DNA from 3 places in the Streptomyces sp. HSG2 genome. Region 3 is predicted to be linked to each of the others. Evidence: riboswitches for the same ligand, from Rfam matches in the RefSeq annotation. Region 3 holds a riboswitch; each other region holds the start of a gene.
The links. A riboswitch is a leader RNA that binds a small molecule or an ion and turns the genes downstream of it on or off. The one in region 3 is predicted to bind thiamine pyrophosphate.

Region 1 (6,100 bases), 1.4 Mb from region 3:
GGTACGACGCGCGCCGGGACGGCGGACGGGGCGACCGACAGAATCCGGAGCCCATGCCCGACGCCTCGAACCCGGCGCCTCCGTCCCAGCCGGCACCGCAGAAGAAGAGCGCGGGGCGCGACCTGGGCGCGGCGATAGGAGTGGGCGTCGGGCTCGGTGCGGTCATCATCGTGTCGTTGTTCGTCCAGAAGGCCGTCTTCGTCGGTGTGATCGCGGCGGCGGTGGTGGTCGGGCTGTGGGAGCTGGCTCGTCGCCTGCGGGAGCGCAGGGGCATTCGGGTGCCGTTGGTGCCGCTGGCCGTCGGTGGTGCGGCGATGGTGGTCGCCGGATACGCCCGGGGTGCCGACGGTGCCTGGGTGGCCATGGCGTTGACGGCCCTTGCGGTCTTCGTCTGGCGTATGACCGAACCTCCCGAGAATTACCTGAGGGACGTCACGGCCGGTGTCTTCGCCGCCTTCTACGTGCCTTTCCTCGCGACCTTCGTCGCGTTGATGCTGACCGCCGAGGACGGACCGTGGAGGGTCCTGACCTTCCTGCTGCTCACCGTCGTGAGCGACACCGGGGCATACGCCGTGGGCTGGCGCTTCGGCACCACCAAGCTGGCCCCCCGGATCAGCCCCGGCAAGACCCGCGAGGGGCTGCTGGGCGCGGTGGCCTTCGCGATGGTGGTCGGGGCACTGTGCACGCAGTTCCTGATCGACGGGGGCCGCTGGTGGCAGGGGTTGGTCCTGGGCCTGGCGGTCGCGGTCAGCGCCACTCTCGGTGATCTCTGCGAATCGATGATCAAGAGGGACCTCGGCATCAAGGACATGGGCTCGCTGCTGCCCGGGCACGGCGGCATCATGGACCGGCTCGACTCCCTGCTCCCGACGGCGCCGGTGGTGTGGCTGCTCCTGGTGATCTTCGTCGGCGGCTGACCGCGCCGAGAGGTCGGCTCGTCCCGTGTGCCGTCACCGAACACCGGCAGCGGCCTCGTGGCTCTTCAGGGTGCCTGCCCCCGGGGCGTGACGAATAGGCCGCCGTGGGGTGCGTCGGCGCCGTCGCGGAGGGCACCCGGGACCCGTCCGGTGCATCGGTGGGGATCTGCGACACTGGTACGACCATGCCCAAGCCCGGAGAGCTCACATTCGTCGCCCCCCGCGGAGCCAAGAAGCCGCCGCGGCACCTCGCCGACCTGTCGCCCGCCGAGCGTGGGGAGGCGGTCGCCGCCCTCGGCGAGAAGCCGTTCCGCGCCAAGCAGCTGTCGCGACACTACTTCGCGCGCTACGCGCCCGAGCCGGAGCGGTGGACCGACATCCCGGCCGGTTCGCGTGCGCGGCTGCGTGAGGCCTTGCTGCCCGAACTGATGACGGTGGTCCGCCATCTGTCCACCGACGCGGGCACCACGCGCAAGACCCTCTGGCGTCTGTTCGACGGGACCTTGGTGGAGTCCGTGTTGATGCGCTACCCCGACCGGGTCACCATGTGCGTCAGCTCGCAGGCGGGGTGTGGCATGAACTGCCCGTTCTGCGCCACCGGTCAGGCCGGTCTGGACCGCAACCTCTCCACCGCGGAGATCGTCCACCAGATCGTCGACGGGGTGCGCGCCCTGCGGGACGGCGAGGTGCCCGGGGGGCCCGCGCGACTGTCCAACATCGTCTTCATGGGCATGGGCGAGCCACTCGCCAACTACTCGCGCGTCGTCGGCGCGATCCGGCGGCTCACCGACCGGGAACCGGATGGCCTCGGGCTGTCCCAGCGTGGCATCACGGTCTCGACGGTGGGCCTGGTTCCCGCGATCCACCGCTTCGCCGACGAGGGTCTCACCTGCCGGCTGGCGATCTCGCTCCACGCGCCCGACGACGAGTTGCGCGACACCCTCGTCCCCGTGAACACCCGGTGGAGGGTGCGCGAGGTGCTGGACGCGGGCTTCGCCTACGGCGCGAGGTCCGGACGGCGGCTGTCGATCGAGTACGCGCTGATCCGGGACGTCAACGACCAGGCGTGGCGGGGCGACCGCCTGGGCCGGCTACTCAAGGGAAGACCGGTGCACGTCAACCTGATCCCGCTCAACCCGACGCCGGGTTCCCGCTGGACCGCGTCCCGTCCCGAGGACGAGAAGGCGTTCGTCGAGGCCGTCGCCGCCCATGGGGTGCCGGTGACGATCCGTGACACCCGAGGGCAGGAGATCGACGGGGCCTGTGGTCAGCTGGCCGCGACCGAGAGGTAGGGTGGCCGGTCCGAGGGCACCTCGGCGGACGGGTCACCCGTCCGACCATCTTCATATTCCGACAGGGGAGCGCCACAGCGCTGAGAGTGCGGCATCGGCCGCAGACCCTCCGAACCTGGCCCAGGTCATTCTGGGTAGGGAGATCGGTCACCGCTCGAGCTGTTGCGTCCCACCCGGACCCGTCGTGGGTGCCGGGCGGGGCCGCGTCTTCTCCTGGTCACCCGGGAGGAAGCAGTGGGGAACACCGACAAGCGATGGGTCGCGGCGCTCGGCGCACTCGGCATGGCCTGCGGGCTGGTCGCCTGTGGCGCGTCCGGAGACGCCGCCGACGAGGCGGACGGCCAGCGGTCGACCGTCACGCTCGTGAGCCACGGCTCGTGGGCGGTATCCGACGACGTGGTCGCCGAGTTCGAGAAGACCTCCGGATACCGCTTGCGCGTCCTGGAGGACGGCGACGCCGGGCAGGCCGTGAACAAGGCGATCCTGACCAAGGACAACCCCCAGGGCGACGTCTTCTTCGGGGTCGACAACACGCTGTTGTCCAGAGCCCTGGAGAACGGCCTGTTCCAGTCGTACGAGGCCGAGGGGATCGACCGGGTGCTGCCCGAGTACCGCGTCGACGAGGAGGAGCGTCGCGTGACGCCCGTCGACACCGGGGACGTCTGCGTCAACTACGACAAGGCCTACTTCGACGAACGCGGGACGCCGCCGCCCGACACCCTCGACGACCTGGTCGATCCCGAGTACAAGGATCTCCTCGTCACCGAGAACGCGGCCACCTCCTCCCCGGGGCTGGGCTTCCTCCTGGCGACGGCCGCCGAATACGGCGAGACCGGATGGTCGGACTACTGGGAGAAGCTGCGCGACAACGGCGTGAAAGTCGTGGACGGCTGGGAACAGGCCTACAACGAGGAGTTCTCCGGTTCCGCCGGAGGGCGTCAGGCCGGTGGAGAGCGCCCGCTCGTGGTCTCCTACGCCTCCTCTCCGCCCGCCGAGGTGATCTTCGCCGACCCGCAGCCGGACACGGCCCCCACCGGAGTCGCGACGGGCACCTGCTTCCGACAGATCGAGTACGCGGGACTGCTGGCCAACGCGGCGAACCCCGAGGGCGGCAAGGCTCTCCTCGACTTCCTCGTGGGGCGGACCTTCCAGGAGGACATGCCACTGAACATGTTCGTGTACCCGGTCCGGGAGGACGCTCGGATACCCGAGGCGTTCGCCGAGCACGGTCCTCCGGTCGCGAACCCCCGGACCATGGATCCGGAGGAGATCGCCGAGCACCGCGACGCATGGGTCAAGTCGTGGACGTCGCTGGTCCTCAGGTAGCCGCGACGGACGGTCGGCGGTCACGGGGGGACCGCGCACGCCTGGCGCTGATGATCCTCCCCGTGCTGTTCTTCGGGGTGTTCTTCGCCTATCCGGTGGCCGCCATCGTCGCGCGGGGACTGCGCCCCGAGGGCTTCTGGGAGTTGGGCCGGATCGGGGAGGTCGTCGCCGATCCCGGAATCCGGGGTGTGCTCTGGTTCACCACCTGGCAGGCGTCGGCCTCCACGGCGCTCACGCTGTTGATCGCCCTGCCCGGCGCGTACGTGTTCGCCCGCCTGGACTTCCCCGGCAAGCGGCTGCTGCGGGCGGTGGTCACCATTCCCTTCGTCCTTCCCACCGTGGTCGTCGGCACGGCGTTCCTCGCCCTCGTCGGTCGGGGAGGTCTCCTGGACGATCTGTGGGGAGTGCGGCTGGACACGACGGTCTGGGCGATCCTCTTGGCACACGTGTTCTTCAACTACGCCGTCGTCGTCCGCACGGTCGGTGGTCTCTGGTCCCAACTGGACCCTCGGCAGGAGGAGGCCGCCAGGATGCTGGGGGCCTCGCGCAGCCGGGCCTGGCGCACGATCACGCTCCCCGCGCTCGCGCCCGCCGTCGGCGCCGCCTCGCTCATGGTCTTCCTGTTCACCTTCACCTCCTTCGGGGTCGTGCAGATCCTCGGCGGTCCCACCTTCGCCACGTTGGAGGTGGAGATCTACCGTCAGACCTCCCAGGCGTTCGACCTGACGACCGCCGCCGTCCTGACTCTGGTGCAGTTCGCCGCGGTCGCCTCGATCCTCGCCGTCCACGCGGCGACCGTCCGCCGCCGGGAGACCGCCCTGACCCTCGTGGACGCGGCGGTCACCGCGAGTCGCCCCCGAGGCGTCGGGCAATGGGCTCTGCTGGTCTCCGTCCTGGCCACCGTGGTCGCCCTGATACTGCTGCCGCTCGGAGTGCTGGTGCGGCGCTCCTTGCGGGCCCCCGCGTGGGGCTATTACCGGGCCCTGACCCGCGAGGACGGCGGTGCCTTCCTCGTGCCCCCCATCGAGGCGGTGGGCAACTCCCTGCGCTTCGCCGCCGTCGCCACCGCCCTCGCGGTGTCGATCGGGGGTCTCGCCGCCGCCGCCCTGGCCCGCCGGGAGGCCGGCCGATGGGTGCGTGGCCTCGACGCGCTGCTGATGCTGCCGCTCGGGATCTCGGCGGTGACCGTCGGGTTCGGTTTCCTGATCGCCTTGGACGAGCCGCCGCTCGACCTGCGGTCGTCGTGGATGCTGGTGCCTTTGGCCCAGGCCCTGGTCGGGGTGCCGTTCGTGGTGCGGATCATGGTGCCGGTGCTGCGTGCCGTGGACACCCGGCTCCGAGAGGCGGCGGCCGTGCTCGGAGCGACGCCCTGGCGGGTGTGGCGGGAGATCGACCTGCCGTTGGTCCGAAGGGCGCTGCTGGTCGCCGCCGGGTTCGCCTTCGCGGTGTCGCTCGGGGAGTTCGGAGCGACCGTGTTCATCGCTCGTCCCGACGATCCCACGCTCCCGGTGGCCGTGGCACGATTGCTGGGCAGGCCGGGGGAGACGAACTACGGCCAGGCCATGGCCCTGTCGACGATACTCATGATCGTTTGTGCTGTGGCGCTGTTGTTGCTGGAGCGGCTGCGTACCGACCGGACCGGGGAGTTCTGAGATGTCGTCCGACCTGTCGAGCCGGCCCGATCCGAGACCGGTGAACGGGGCCTCGCCCGGTCCTGCCGGGCTGCTGACCCTGGAAGGGGCCACCGTGCGTTTCGGCGGGCGAACGGCGCTCGACGCAGTCGACCTGGCGGTGGCCGAGCACGAGCTGGTCTGTCTGCTGGGACCGAGCGGCAGTGGCAAGTCCACCCTGCTGAGGGCCGTGGCGGGACTGCGCCCCCTGGACGCCGGGCGGGTCCTGCTCGACGGCCGAGACCAGACGTCGGTGCCGGCGCACCGGCGTGGAGTGGGCCTTATGTTCCAGGACCATCAGCTCTTCCCTCAACGCAACGTGGCCGGGAACATCGCCTTCGGCCTTCGGGCACAGGGTGCGGGAAGAGCCGAGCAGCGCGACCGCGTCGCGGAGTTGCTCGACCTGGTCGGTCTGCCGGACGCGGGTGATCGGGCGGTATCCGCCCTCTCCGGCGGTGAGCAGCAGCGCGTGGCGTTGGCACGCGCTCTCGCGCCGCGACCTCGCCTGCTGATGCTGGACGAGCCGCTCGGGCAACTCGACCGCTCCCTGCGTGAGCGGCTGGTGGTCGAACTCCGCGAAGTGTTCGGACGCCTCGGCACCACCGTGCTCGCCGTCACCCACGATCAGGGAGAGGCATTCGCGCTCGCGGACCGGGTCGTGGTGATGCGCGACGGCCGGATCGTCCAGACCGGGACCCCCTTGGACGTCTGGCGGCGTCCCGCCGACGAATTCGTGGCCCGGTTCCTCGGATTCGACAACGTGGTCCCGGGCACGGTCACCGGGCGGGTGGCGGACACCCCCTGGGGGGAGATCCCGGTCCCCGGGGGCTCCGCCCAGGGGGACCGGACGGTGTTGGTGCGCCCCGAAGGGGTCCGTGTGCTCGCCGACGGCCCC
Region 2 (6,100 bases), 1.5 Mb from region 3:
GAGTCGCCCGGGTGCGGCCTGGCCCCGGTGAGCATCTCGTAGAGGAGGACACCGCAGGCGTAGACGTCCACGCGCGGGTCCACGGAGCCGTTCTCGATCTGCTCGGGCGCGAGGTAGGAGACGGTACCGAGGACGGAGCCGGTGGTGTGCGTGACGGTGTCGACGGCCCGGACCAGTCCGAAGTCGGCGACCTTGACCCGGCCGTCGTCCCCGATCAGGACGTTCTCCGGCTTCATGTCCCGGTGCACGAACCCCGCCAGGTGCGCGGCCCCCAGGGCCGCCAGCACCGACTCCAGGACGTCCAGGGCCGCCCGAGGGCGCAGGGCCCCGCGCTCGCGCAGGACGTCGCGCAGGGTGCACCCGGAGACGTACTCCATGGCCAGGTAGACGTACCCCCCGGCGGTGCCCTGGTCGAAGACCTGCACGACGTTGGGGTGGTCGAGACGGGCGACGGACTTCGCCTCGCGGATGAACCGCTCCACGAACGCCGCGTCGGACGCCAGCGCGGGGTGCATCACCTTCAGCGCGAGCAGACGGTCCAGGCGGGTGTCCACGGCCCGGTAGACCGTGGCCATCCCGCCGACCGCGATCCGCGCGTCGACGCGGTACCTGCCGTCGAGCACCTGCCCGACCAGGGGGTCCCCAAGGGTCGTGTCCACGCGGGTGAGTGTACGAGCCCGCGACCGTGCCGCGCGGCCGTGCCGACGAACGGTGCCGGTACCGCCGCCGACTCGTGACCCTTGTCGGAGCCGGCAGCCGGTGCCGGGGTGGGGCCGCGTGGGACGTCAGAAGGCGGGCCGCTCCGGATCGAGAGCGGCCCGGCCCGCCGACGGGGACGACGCCTCCGCGAAGTGCCGGCGCGGAATCCGCCCCGCGCGCCGGGCCAGGCGGCCGGCCTCCACCGCGTGCCGCATCGCCTCCGCCATCACGACCGGCTCCTGGGCCCGGGTCACCGCAGAGGCCAGCATCACCCCCGCGCAGCCCAGTTCCATGGCCGAGGCCGCGTCGGACGCGGTGCCCGCGCCCGCGTCCAGGATCACCGGCACGCCGGCCCGTTCCACGATCAACTCGAAGTTGTGCGGATTGCGGATGCCCAGGCCGGAGCCGATCGGGGAGCCCAACGGCATGATCGCCGCGCACCCCACGTCCTCCAGCTTCCGCGCCACCACCGGATCGTCGCCGGTGTACGGGAGCACCGTGAACCCCTCGTCCACGAGCGTCTCCGCCGCGTCCAGCAACTCGACCGGGTCCGGGAGCAGCGTCCGCTCGTCGGCGATCACCTCCAGCTTCACCAGGTCGGTCCCGAGGGCCTCACGGGCCAGGCGCGCGGTGAGCACCGCCTCGCCCGCGGTGTAGCAACCGGCCGTGTTCGGCAGCACCCGGATGCCGAGCCGGCGCAGGACCGACAACACCGAGCCGCGCACGGACGGGTCCACGCGCCGCATGGCCACCGTGGTCAGTTCCGTCCCCGAGGCGATCAGGGAACGCTCCAGCACGTCCAGGCTGGGCGCCCCGCCGGTGCCCATGATCAGTCGGGAGGTGTAGGAGACACCGCCCAGGACGAAGGGGTCCTCGGCCATCGGTCAGCCTCCCTGCACGGCGGTCACGACTTCGACGCGGTCGCCGTCGGCCAGTGGCGTGGACGCCCATCGGCCACGCGGGACGACGGTCTCGTTGAGGGCGGCGGCGACACCCGTCGGCGCCTTGGTGAGGGTGGCGACCAGTTCGTCCAGGGCGGTGCCGGGCGGTACCCGGAGCGCCGCCCCGTTGACGGACAGGGTGAGCGGGCGGGTGGCCTTCGAGGTCGTCAACGCGATGTCTCCGGGGTGGCGGTGTCGAAACGTCTCGGGGTGAAGGGGAGGGCCTCCTGCGGCAGCAGGCCCGTCGTCAGGACGTGGGCCATGACGTCCCCGGTGACCGGGGTGAGGAGAACCCCGTTGCGGTGGTGGCCGGTGGCCGCCAGCAGTCCCTCCACCGCGGTCGGGCCGAGCAGCGGGGCGTTGTCCGGGGAGGCGGGGCGCAGGCCGGCCAGGGTCTCCGTCAGTGGAAGCTCCGTGACGCCCGGGACCAGTTCGTGCGCGTCGCGCAGCAGCTCGTACACGCCGCCGGCGGTCACCGTGGTGTCCCAGCCCATCTCCTCGCTGGTGGCGCCCACCACCAGCTCGCCGTTCTCGCGTGGCACCAGGTACACCGGGTTCCCGCGCACCACGGCTCGGACGGTCCGACTCAACAGGGGCGGCGCGTCGGCCGGCATCGCCAGCCGCAGCACCTGCCCCTTGACGGGGCGCACCGGCGGCAGGGCGTGCCGAGGCACGCCGGCCAGCCGGGCGCTCGCGCTCCCTCCGGCGAGCACGGTCCGCCCCGCCCGCAGTGTCGCCCCGTCGTCCGTCACCACACCGGTGGCACGATCCGCGTCCATGGTCAGCCGAAGGGCCCGTGCCCGGTGGAGCGTCACGCCCGCGTGTTCGCAGGCGGTCACGAGCGCCCGTCCCAGGCGCCTCGGGTCGATCTGGTGGTCGCCGTCGACCCGGAGCCCGCCGCGGACCCCGGGAGCCAGCATCGGCTCCAGGCGGCGGCAGTCCCGGCCGGAGAGCCACTCGGCCGACAGGCCGCAGCGCAGTTGCAGGGCGTGCAGGTCCCGCAACAGGGCGCGGTCGTCGGCGTCGCGAGCCACGGCGAGCGTGCCGCACCGGCGATAGCCGGGGTCCTGCCCGGTCGCGTCGAGGAGTTCGGCGGCGAAGGCGGCGTAGCGGCCGGCCGAGGCGAGGTTCAGTGACAGCAAGGTCTCCTCGCCGTAGTGGAGTTCGGTGACGGCGGCCAGCATTCCGGCCGCGACCCGGGCGGCGCCGCCCCCGGGTTCGGGGTCCACCACGGTGGTGAGGAGTCCGCGCTGTGCCGCCCGCCAAGCGGTGACCAGGCCGATGACTCCTCCCCCCACGACGACCACGTCCGGAATCCGTCCGGGGGTCGCCGTCGCGCGCGGGGACGCTTCCGACCTCGCGCGCGAGGACGACGATGAAGACGACATGGGTGTCCAGCCCCTCCCTTCGCCGGCATGACCCGGATCAGGTGCGTACGGTCGGAGGCCGCCAGCCTCCCTCTCAGCCCGGTGCGTCCGGGCTCCCGCGAGTGCTCTACCGTGGCCACCCTAGCCGTTGGCCCCGCTCGTCGGTAAGGGAGTGCCCCTCATGGCCCGTTCGTCGCACGGACTCCTCCCCGCGGCCGATCGGCCGCACGGGAGCCCGGGACCCCGCACTCCCCTCGCCGGCCGCGCGTCGGCGGGGGCCTCGGGCATCCCGGGCCGTCACTCGGCGGGGTGTTGCCGTCCGGCGCCGGGTCTCCTCTCCGGAGCGATCCGTTGAGCGGGCGTCCGGAGCGGGTGGTCGTGGTCGGAGCGGGCATGGCCGGGGTGCGGACGGCGGTGGCCCTCCGTGAGGGGGGCTTTCGCGGGGACGTCACGCTGATCGGCGCCGAGCCGCATCGACCCTACGATCGTCCGCCGCTGTCCAAGGCCGTCCTGTCGGGCGGTGCGGAGGGGGCGGCCTTCGACGTCGACTTCGAGGCCCTGGCGATCGACCTGCGACTGGGCCGCGAGGCGCTCGGCGTCCGGGTCGACGACCACGTGCTGGAAACCGACGGGGGCCCCGTTCCCTACGACGTCCTCGTGTTGGCGACCGGGGCGAGGGCCGCCCGCCTGCCCGGCACCGACGGCGTCCCGGACGTACACCTGCTGCGGACCCTCGACGACGCCGAGCGCCTTCGGCCGGTCCTCGCCGCCCGCCACGACGTCGTCGTGGTCGGCGCCGGCTGGATCGGCGCCGAGTTCGCCACCGCCGCGCGCGAGGCGGGATGCGAGGTGACCGTCCTGGAGGCGGCGGACCACCCGCTGGCCGAGGTGCTCCCCGCCGAGGTGGCCGCGCCGATGGCCGACTGGTACGCGCGTGCCGGGGCGGTGTTGCGGACCGGGGCCCGGGTCGCCCGCGTCGAGCCCGGGACGGTGGTCCTCGGGGACGGCACCCGGGTGGCCGCCCGGGCGGTGGTGGTCGGGATCGGAGCACGTCCGGCCACCGATTGGCTGACCGGATCCGGGATCGCGTTGGGCGGGCGGGGCGAGGTGACGGCGGACGATCGGCTGCGCGCGAGCGCGCCGGACGTGTACGCGGTCGGCGACTGCGTCTCCTTTCCCTCCGCCCGCTTCGGCGAGCGGTTGTCCGTGCACCACTGGGACAACGCGCTCCAAGGGCCGACGACCGTCGCCGCGGGCATCCTCGCCGACACGCGGGACGCGGCCCCCGCCTACGACCCCGTCCCGTACTTCTGGTCGGAGCAGTTCGGCCGGTACGTCCAGTACGCCGGCCACCACACGCCGGACGACACCCCGCTGTGGCGGGGCGATCCGTCCGACGACGCGTGGACGGTCTGCTGGACGCGCGGGGAGCGTCTGGTCGCGGTCCTCGCCGTGGGGCGCCCCCGGGATCTGGCCCAGGGGCGGCGCCTCATCGCCTCCTCCTCACGCGTGGTCCCGGGTGTCCTCGCCGATCCGGCCACGCAGCTGAAGGCCGCGGCCCGCTGAAGGCCGCTGCCGGGGCCGACTCGGGCGAGCCGCGACACGGGGCCCGGGCGGCGCTCGGGCCGTCGGGCGGTCGCGAGCCGGCTGCCCGTCGGGGCCACCGATGGCGTGACGTCCCGCCGCCTCGGCAGGGTCCGGTTTCCGACTGTCGGCGCCGGATGGCAGTCTGGGGGCGTGACCGAGATTGACACGAAGATCGACGCTCTCGTCCCCGCCTGGCTCACCCTGCCCGACATCGCCGAGATGCTGGGCGTCGAGGTGACCCGCGTCCGGCAGCTGGTCAAGGAGGGCCAGCTCATCGCCGTCCGCCGAGGCGAGAACCGCGCGCTGCACGTACCGGCCGCCTTCATCGACGGCGACCGGGTGGTGAAGGGCCTGTCCGGCACGCTCACACTGCTGCGGGATGACGGCTTCACGGTCGAGGAGATGCTGGAGTGGCTCTTCACTCCCGACCCGACCCTGCCCGGTACCCCCGCCGAGGCGCTGAGCGAGAATCGCGGCACGGAGGTGAAGCGCCGCGCACAGGCGCTGGCCGTCTGATCCGACCGCCGCCGCGGGCCGGGCACCGCCGTCGTGGGGGTGCCCGGCCCGAGAAGCGCGATCGCCGGACGGCGGCGCGAGGCCGGTGTGCCACCTCCGCCCGACACCGACACAGGGGGGACCCCGCATGTCCGACACCTCGGCCACCGTCCATGACCGCCTCGCCGACGCCCGGCTCTACTTGTGCACGGACGCACGCGAGCGCCAGGGGGACCTTCCCCAGTTCCTGGACGCGGTTCTCGCGGCCGGAGTCGACATCGTCCAGCTCCGGGACAAGGGCATGGAGGCGGCCCGGGAGCTGGACCGTCTGCGGGTGTTCGCCGAGGCCTGCTCCCGGCACGGGAAACTGCTCGCGGTCAACGACCGGGCGGACGTCGCCCACGCCGCGGGCGCCGATGTCCTCCATCTGGGCCAAGGCGACCTGCCCGTCCCCGCGGCGCGCGACGTGCTCGGGGCCGACGTCCTGATCGGCCGGTCCACCCACACCGAGTCCGAGGCCGCCGCCGCGGCCGTCCAGGCCGGTGTGGACTATTTCTGCGTGGGGCCCTGCTGGCCGACGCCCACCAAGCCGGGTCGGCACGCCCCCGGCCTCGACCTCGTGCGGTTCGCCGCCGGGTCGGGCACGCTCCGGCCGTGGTTCGCCATCGGGGGCGTGGATTCGGGCACGATCGACGAGGTGATGGCCGCGGGCGCCCGGCGAGTGGTGGTGGTGCGCGCCATCACCGAGGCCGACGACCCCGGCGCGGCGGCCCGGACGCTGGCAGCGCGGCTGCGGGAGGTACCGCTCCGGTGACCGCCCCCCCGGATTCCGGCGGGGCGAGCCGGTCCCCGTCGGCCGCCGCTCGGGTGGGGGGCGCCGCGCGTCCGCGTGGTCGGTCCTCGGGCATGGGACTGTTCTCCGCCTCGGGAAAGGGCGGTTCTCCGCCCTTCTCGTCCACTCCGTGGACAAGAGTCCGACAATACGGACAAAGTGGCTTCTTAGGGTTGGGG
Region 3 (6,100 bases):
TCCGGACCACGCGCCGGCGCCCCGATCCGACGGGCGAGGAGTCCCGAGCCGCGGGTGCCGAGAGTCGATTTTCGGAAAGCCCCTGTCTCCGCACACCCTCACGGCCCTACTATCTGGCTGTCCGTAGCAGGCTCCCCTCCGTTTCTGCCCGACGGCTCGTCGACACGCGAGCCCCAGGCCCGCCGGAGGCATCGGGGGATGCACATGAACAGCGTTCCGCGGCAGTTGCCGCGCGAGGACCGGCAGGAATACGAGCGCATCCTGGACGAGGCCTTGCGCTCGGCGCCATTCCACCCGGGACCCGTCGCCGAGGGACGGGGACTCGACGCCGAGCGGCTTCGCGGTATGGCCCTGGCCGCCGAGGCGCTGATATCCGCGGCGGCGGCCGGAGAGTACCGACACTATGTCGAGGTCCGCGACGAAGTCCGTCGCCCCTCGGCGGCCTCCGCGAGCGGCGTCGCCGAACCCTCCGGATCCGACGGATCGGCGTCCTCCGTGCCGGGGGGCGCCGGTGCCGGGGTCGCCGCCGTGCTGGCCGTGCTGGCACCCGTCCTGGCGGGAACCGCCGCCGTGATCTTCCTGTCGCTCGGCTACCTGCTGCGCCTGCTCGACCCCGACCGGACGTTCGCGAATGCCATGATCACCGCAGGCTGGGTGTTCACGTCGTCGACCGCGGTGGCCATCCTGGCGGCCTCCGCCGGGCTGCTGCTCACGGCGCTGCGCAACCGGCCGTCCGCCGAGGCCCGCCGCTACGTCGAACTCGACACCCGCCTGGCCTCGGCACGTGACGCCTGGCGCGAGGCCCTGTTGGAACGCGGCATCATCCCCTTCCTCCGGGATGCCCGGGAAGCCCCGGCCTCGGAAGCACGCGCCCCGACATCCCCGCCCCCTCGGGGGCGCGTCCCCCACCTGGGCTACCATCGCCCGGGTTTCAGCACGCCGGGCGACGGCACCTCCCCGGCCTACCGCCCGCGCTACTCCAGTCCGGACTACTCCAGTCCGGACTTCGGCGGTCCCGACCACCCCCCGGAGTGATCGACCTCGCCCGCGCGGCGGGGCAAGGGCGTCCCCGACGCGCGGGAGAGACCCGCGTCCTCCTCAGTCGGCCAGCGGCAGATACACCCGGTTTCCCGCTTCCGCGAACTCCCTGGACTTCTGCAGCATCCCGGCCGCCACCTCCTCCGCCGTGGCGCCCGCGGCCGAGGCACCGCCGAACTGCTCCGTGATGCTGTGACTGATCTTCATCGAGCAGAACTTCGGGCCGCACATGGAGCAGAAGTGGGCCGTCTTGGCAGGCTCCGCGGGCAGCGTCTCGTCATGGAACTCCCGCGCCGTGTCCGGATCGAGAGCCAGATTGAACTGGTCCTCCCAGCGGAACTCGAAGCGCGCGTCCGACAGGGCGTCATCCCACCGCTGAGCGCCGGGGTGGCCCTTCGCCAGGTCGGCCGCGTGAGCCGCGATCTTGTAGGTGATGACGCCGGTCTTGACGTCATCGCGGTTGGGCAGGCCCAGGTGCTCCTTGGGCGTGACGTAGCAGAGCATCGCCGTGCCCCACCACGCGATCATCGCCGCGCCGATTCCGGAAGTGATGTGGTCGTACCCCGGCGCCACATCGGTCGTCAGCGGACCGAGCGTGTAGAAGGGGGCTTCCTCGCAGACGTCCTGCTGGAGATCGATATTCTCCTTGATCTTGTGCATCGGCACATGCCCGGGGCCCTCGATCATGGTCTGCACGTGAAAGCGCTTGGCGATGCGGTTGAGTTCGCCCAGCGTCTCCAACTCGGCGAACTGCGCCCGGTCGTTGGCATCCGCGATGGATCCGGGCCGAAGACCGTCACCGAGCGAGTAGGTGACATCGTAGGCGGCGAGAATCTCGCAGAGCTCCTCGAAATTCTCGTAGAGGAAGGACTCCTTGTGGTGCGCCAGGCACCACGCCGCCATGATCGACCCTCCGCGCGAGACGATGCCCGTCTTGCGGTTGGCGGTGAGCGGTACGTACGGCAGCCGCACCCCCGCGTGGACGGTCATGTAGTCGACGCCTTGCTCTGCCTGCTCGACGACCGTGTCCTTGTAGATCTCCCAGGTCAGCTCCTCGGCCCTGCCGTCGACCTTCTCCAGCGCCTGGTAGAGGGGCACCGTGCCGATGGGCACCGGCGAATTGCGCAGCACCCACTCGCGCGTGGTGTGGATGTTGCGTCCGGTGGAGAGGTCCATCACGGTGTCGGCACCCCAACGGGTGGCCCAGGTCATCTTCTCCACCTCCTCCTCGATGGAGGAGGTCACCGCCGAGTTGCCGATGTTGGCGTTGACCTTCACCAGGAACCGCTTGCCGATGATCATCGGCTCGATCTCCGGATGGTTCACGTTGGCCGGCAGGACGGCGCGCCCGGCGGCGATCTCGGTGCGCACCACCTCCGGGGAGACGTCCTCCCGAAGGGCGACGTACTCCATCTCCGGGGTGATCTCGCCGCGGCGCGCGTAGGCCAGCTGACTGACCGGACGGCCGTCGCGGCCTCGGCGGGGCAGCCGCGGACGCCCCGGGAACACCGCGTCGAGGTTGCGCAGCCCACCACGCGGTGAGGTGTGCCGGATCCCGTCGTCCTCGGGCCGGACGGGGCGCCCGGCGTATTCGGTCGTGTCGCCCCGAGCGATGATCCAGTTCTCCCGGAGCGGAGGCAGGCCCCTGCGGACATCGGTGTCCGCGAGCGGATCGGTGTAAGGGCCGGAGGTGTCGTAGAGCGAGACCGAACGCCCGTTGGTGAGATGCACCTGTCGGACGGGCACGCGCAGGTCGGGGCGGGAGCCCTCGACGTACGCCTTGTGCCAGCCGATCGGTTTCCCGGCGTCGCCGTCGGAGGAGGACGGCGACTCGGGGGTCTGCTGCTGGTCGGTGGAGGCAAGCGTGTGTGCGTCCTCGGTGGTCATGAGACCTACTCCCTACGCCGGCATTACCCGGTAACAGGTTCGGCGGTCGACGCAGCGTCGCCCGTCCGCGGCGCATCGTGGGATATGTCACCCGTAGCCGGTGAGGTTTCCCGTGAAACGTCGCTTCGACGGAGGTCAGCGCCCTCTCAGCCCGGTGCTCCGAGCTCCCGCGTGTACAAAGCGGTCCATACGCTAGCGCCAATCCGGGCGCGGTGAACAGAGGGCCCCCGAGCTTCTTGCGATGATCGGCCTGTGACCACGACGCAGCCTTCACCCCAGCCCCCGCCCGAAGGCAGCCGCGGGCCGGGGCCCGACACCGACGCTCCACGGGACGTCCGGGGAACGGTCGACGGCCACGCTTCCGACGGACCGCTCCTCGACGGGGGTGCGCGTCCCCCGTCGCCGCCGGGCCCGGAAACCGCGATCGGCCGGGGGCTGGGCACCGACGGCCTTCCCCGGGACCACGAGTCGCGTCGCGCCCCCGGGCGGGAAGCGGGGCACGGTCGGCAGAGGACGCACGAGGGGCACGGTCACGGAGGGCATGGACACAGCCATGCGCACGGCCCCGCCACGCCCGTCTCGCGTCACCTGCGCAGGGTCATCGCCGCGGTACTCATCCCCTTCGCGGCGGCCGCGGCGGCCGGACTGCTCGTGCTCTGGCCGGGAGGTGCCCCGCCCCACGAACGCACCGGAGTCGGCTTCGACCGACAGACCCAGCGGGCCACGGTCGTCGAAGTCGTCGAAGTGGCGTGCGCGGACCTCGCCTCCTCCGGGGTTCCTCCCACCGGCGACACCTCCACCGCTTCCGGGTCGGCGGCCGTGGAGCGCGACAAGGGCGTCTGCGACAGAGCGACGATCCGAGTGGACACCGGCGGCGACACGGGGCGCACCTTCACCGAGATCGTCCAACCCGACCAGCCCAGACAACTCAGCCAGGGGCAGCGGGTCGTCGTCGCCTACGAGCCGTCCGCCCCCGAGGACCTGCAGTACGCGGTCACCGACATCGACCGACGGCTGCCGATGACGCTGCTCGCGGGCATTTTCGCCTTGGCCGTCGTGGTCGTCGGACGGCTCCGCGGTCTGATGGCCCTGCTCTCCTTGGCCATCAGCTTCCTGGTACTGAACTTCTTCATCCTGCCCGCGATTCTCCAGGGATCGAATCCGCTGCTCGTGGCCGTGGTCGGCGCCGCCGTGATCATGTTGATCGCCCTCTACCTGTGCCACGGGCTCTCCGCCCGCACCTCGGTGGCGGTCCTGGGCACCCTCGTCTCGCTGCTGCTGATCGGGGTGTTGGGGTCGCTCTTCATCGGCTGGGCGGCGCTGACCGGCGACACGGACGACAACACCGGGCTCATCCACGGTCTGTATCCGTCCATAGACATGAGCGGCCTGCTCCTCGCCGGCATCATCATCGGATCCCTCGGCGTCCTGGACGACGTCACGGTCACGCAGACCTCGGCCGTCTGGGAACTGCACGACGCCAACCCGACCATGGGCTGGCGCCAGTTGTACCGAGCGGGGATCCGTATCGGCCGCGATCACATCGCGTCCGTCGTCAACACGCTCGTTCTCGCCTACGCGGGCGCGGCCCTCCCGCTCCTGCTGCTGTTCTCCATCGCGCAGAGCAGCGTGGGAACCGTCGCCAACAGTGAACTGGTGGCCGAGGAGATCGTGCGGACCCTTGTCGGGTCGATCGGGCTGGTGGCCTCGGTACCGGTGACCACGGCCCTGGCGGCGCTCGTCGTGTCGGCCGACCGCGCCCGGACCACCGAAGGAAGGATCGGAGGAGGCAAGGTCGTTCGGGGCGGACGGGGCCGTCGCCGCAAGCGATGAGACACCCCCTGCGGCGGGGCGAACCACTCCGCCCCCGCCGCACGCTCAGCCCGCGCTCTGCTCCTCCGCGAGGATGCGGTCGAGGGCCTCCTCCAAGTGAGCGTCGAAATCCGCGAGCGCGCCCTCCTGTCCCAGAGGCACCAGCTTGTCGGTACGGTCGAGGAACGCGACCAGAGGTGCGGCGGAGGAGCGGAAGACAGCCTGGTCACCACCGACCTGAAGACGAATCACCACCTCCGCCAAGGGCTCCGGCTCGACCGGCGCCACCCGGACGTCACCGTCGCCACTGGGCCGCCCCACCCCGTCGATGAGCAGCTCACGGCCGAAGGCCCAGGTCACCGGCGCATCGCCGGGCAGGTGGAACGTGAGGCGGACGGCGTAGGGATCACCCGTCTCGTAACGCAGCTCCACCGGGATACGGAAGGTGAGTTCCTCGGACACGAGAAAACTCATCATGACCTCTGCCTGTACGGACTGGTGCATCGCCTACCCCGTCTTCGCCGTGGACTGGCCGGGAATCAAACCTCTGACACTGGTGGCATCTTGCTGAACGTACACACCAGATCACAAGGAGTAAGTTTTCAGATACTGAGAACGAGGGCCAGCGACCCCAGGCGCCGCCGCGCCTCCCTCCGCAACCGCAGCACCGCGGGCAACAACCGGTCGGATTCGTGGGCGGGGACGGAGAGGCCCACCGCCGCCACCGAGGCGCCGGCGACGAGAGGAAGCGCCGCACAGACCGTCCCGAGGGCGTACTCCTCGTGTTCGACCGCCGCCCCCGCACGTCGCACGGCGTGCAGTCTTCGACGAAGCCGCCGCTCGTCACGCACGGTGTACCGAGTGATCGTCCGCACCGGATGGCGCGCGAGGTGGTCCTGTCGACTCTCGGCGTCCAACTGCGCCATCAGACACAGACCGAGCGCGTGCGCGTGCCCGGTCTCGCGGAAGGCGGCCCACTCCGCGACCGCCGGGTGGTCCACGGTGTCCGCGACACGGACGACCTCGATCTCGCCCTCGCGGTAGCGCGCGTAGTACACCGGCGCCCCGACGGCGTCACGCCAGTCCGTGAGTATCTCGTCCAGCGTGCCGCGACGTTTCTGCTGGGCCCCGCGGCTCGTGAGCCGCTCGACAGCCTCCCCCAGGAAGAACAACCCCTTGTCCCGCCGCAGATAGCCCTCGTGAGCGAGCGTGCGCAACAGGTGGTAGGCGGTGGGGAGGGCCAGGCCGGTCTCGCGCGCCAATTGTTTGGCGGGCGCTCCACACGGATGCTCGGCGACCCGCTCCAGCAGCCTCATCGCCCGCTGCACGGATCCGATGAGCGTGCCCGCCGATCCCCCGCCTC

Region 1: it holds a riboswitch for thiamine pyrophosphate, as region 3 does, so the genes downstream of both, JEK78_RS04590 (thiamine ABC transporter substrate-binding protein) here and thiC (phosphomethylpyrimidine synthase ThiC) in region 3, are expected to answer to the same signal.
Region 2: it holds a riboswitch for thiamine pyrophosphate, as region 3 does, so the genes downstream of both, thiO (glycine oxidase ThiO) here and thiC (phosphomethylpyrimidine synthase ThiC) in region 3, are expected to answer to the same signal.

What each region holds. Positions count from the first base shown of each region.
Region 1 covers NZ_CP066801.1:1,169,983-1,176,082, reverse strand. Annotated here, with positions in the region: gene JEK78_RS04600 (phosphatidate cytidylyltransferase) at 1-917, shown strand, start outside; gene rlmN (23S rRNA (adenine(2503)-C(2))-methyltransferase RlmN) at 1,103-2,209, shown strand; TPP riboswitch at 2,263-2,368, shown strand; gene JEK78_RS04590 (thiamine ABC transporter substrate-binding protein) at 2,444-3,535, shown strand; gene JEK78_RS04585 (iron ABC transporter permease) at 3,499-5,187, shown strand; gene JEK78_RS04580 (ABC transporter ATP-binding protein) at 5,189-6,100, shown strand, end outside.
Region 2 covers NZ_CP066801.1:4,113,469-4,119,568, forward strand. Annotated here, with positions in the region: gene pknB (Stk1 family PASTA domain-containing Ser/Thr kinase) at 1-659, opposite strand, end outside; gene JEK78_RS17800 (thiazole synthase) at 786-1,580, opposite strand; gene thiS (sulfur carrier protein ThiS) at 1,584-1,811, opposite strand; gene thiO (glycine oxidase ThiO) at 1,808-3,028, opposite strand; TPP riboswitch at 3,026-3,137, opposite strand; gene JEK78_RS17815 (FAD-dependent oxidoreductase) at 3,401-4,573, shown strand; gene JEK78_RS17820 (Rv2175c family DNA-binding protein) at 4,745-5,110, shown strand; gene thiE (thiamine phosphate synthase) at 5,238-5,903, shown strand.
Region 3 covers NZ_CP066801.1:2,612,816-2,618,915, reverse strand. Annotated here, with positions in the region: gene JEK78_RS11005 (hypothetical protein) at 199-1,035, shown strand; gene thiC (phosphomethylpyrimidine synthase ThiC) at 1,099-2,925, opposite strand; TPP riboswitch at 2,918-3,106, opposite strand; gene JEK78_RS10995 (YibE/F family protein) at 3,178-4,758, shown strand; gene JEK78_RS10990 (SsgA family sporulation/cell division regulator) at 4,804-5,241, opposite strand; gene JEK78_RS10985 (IclR family transcriptional regulator C-terminal domain-containing protein) at 5,340-6,053, opposite strand.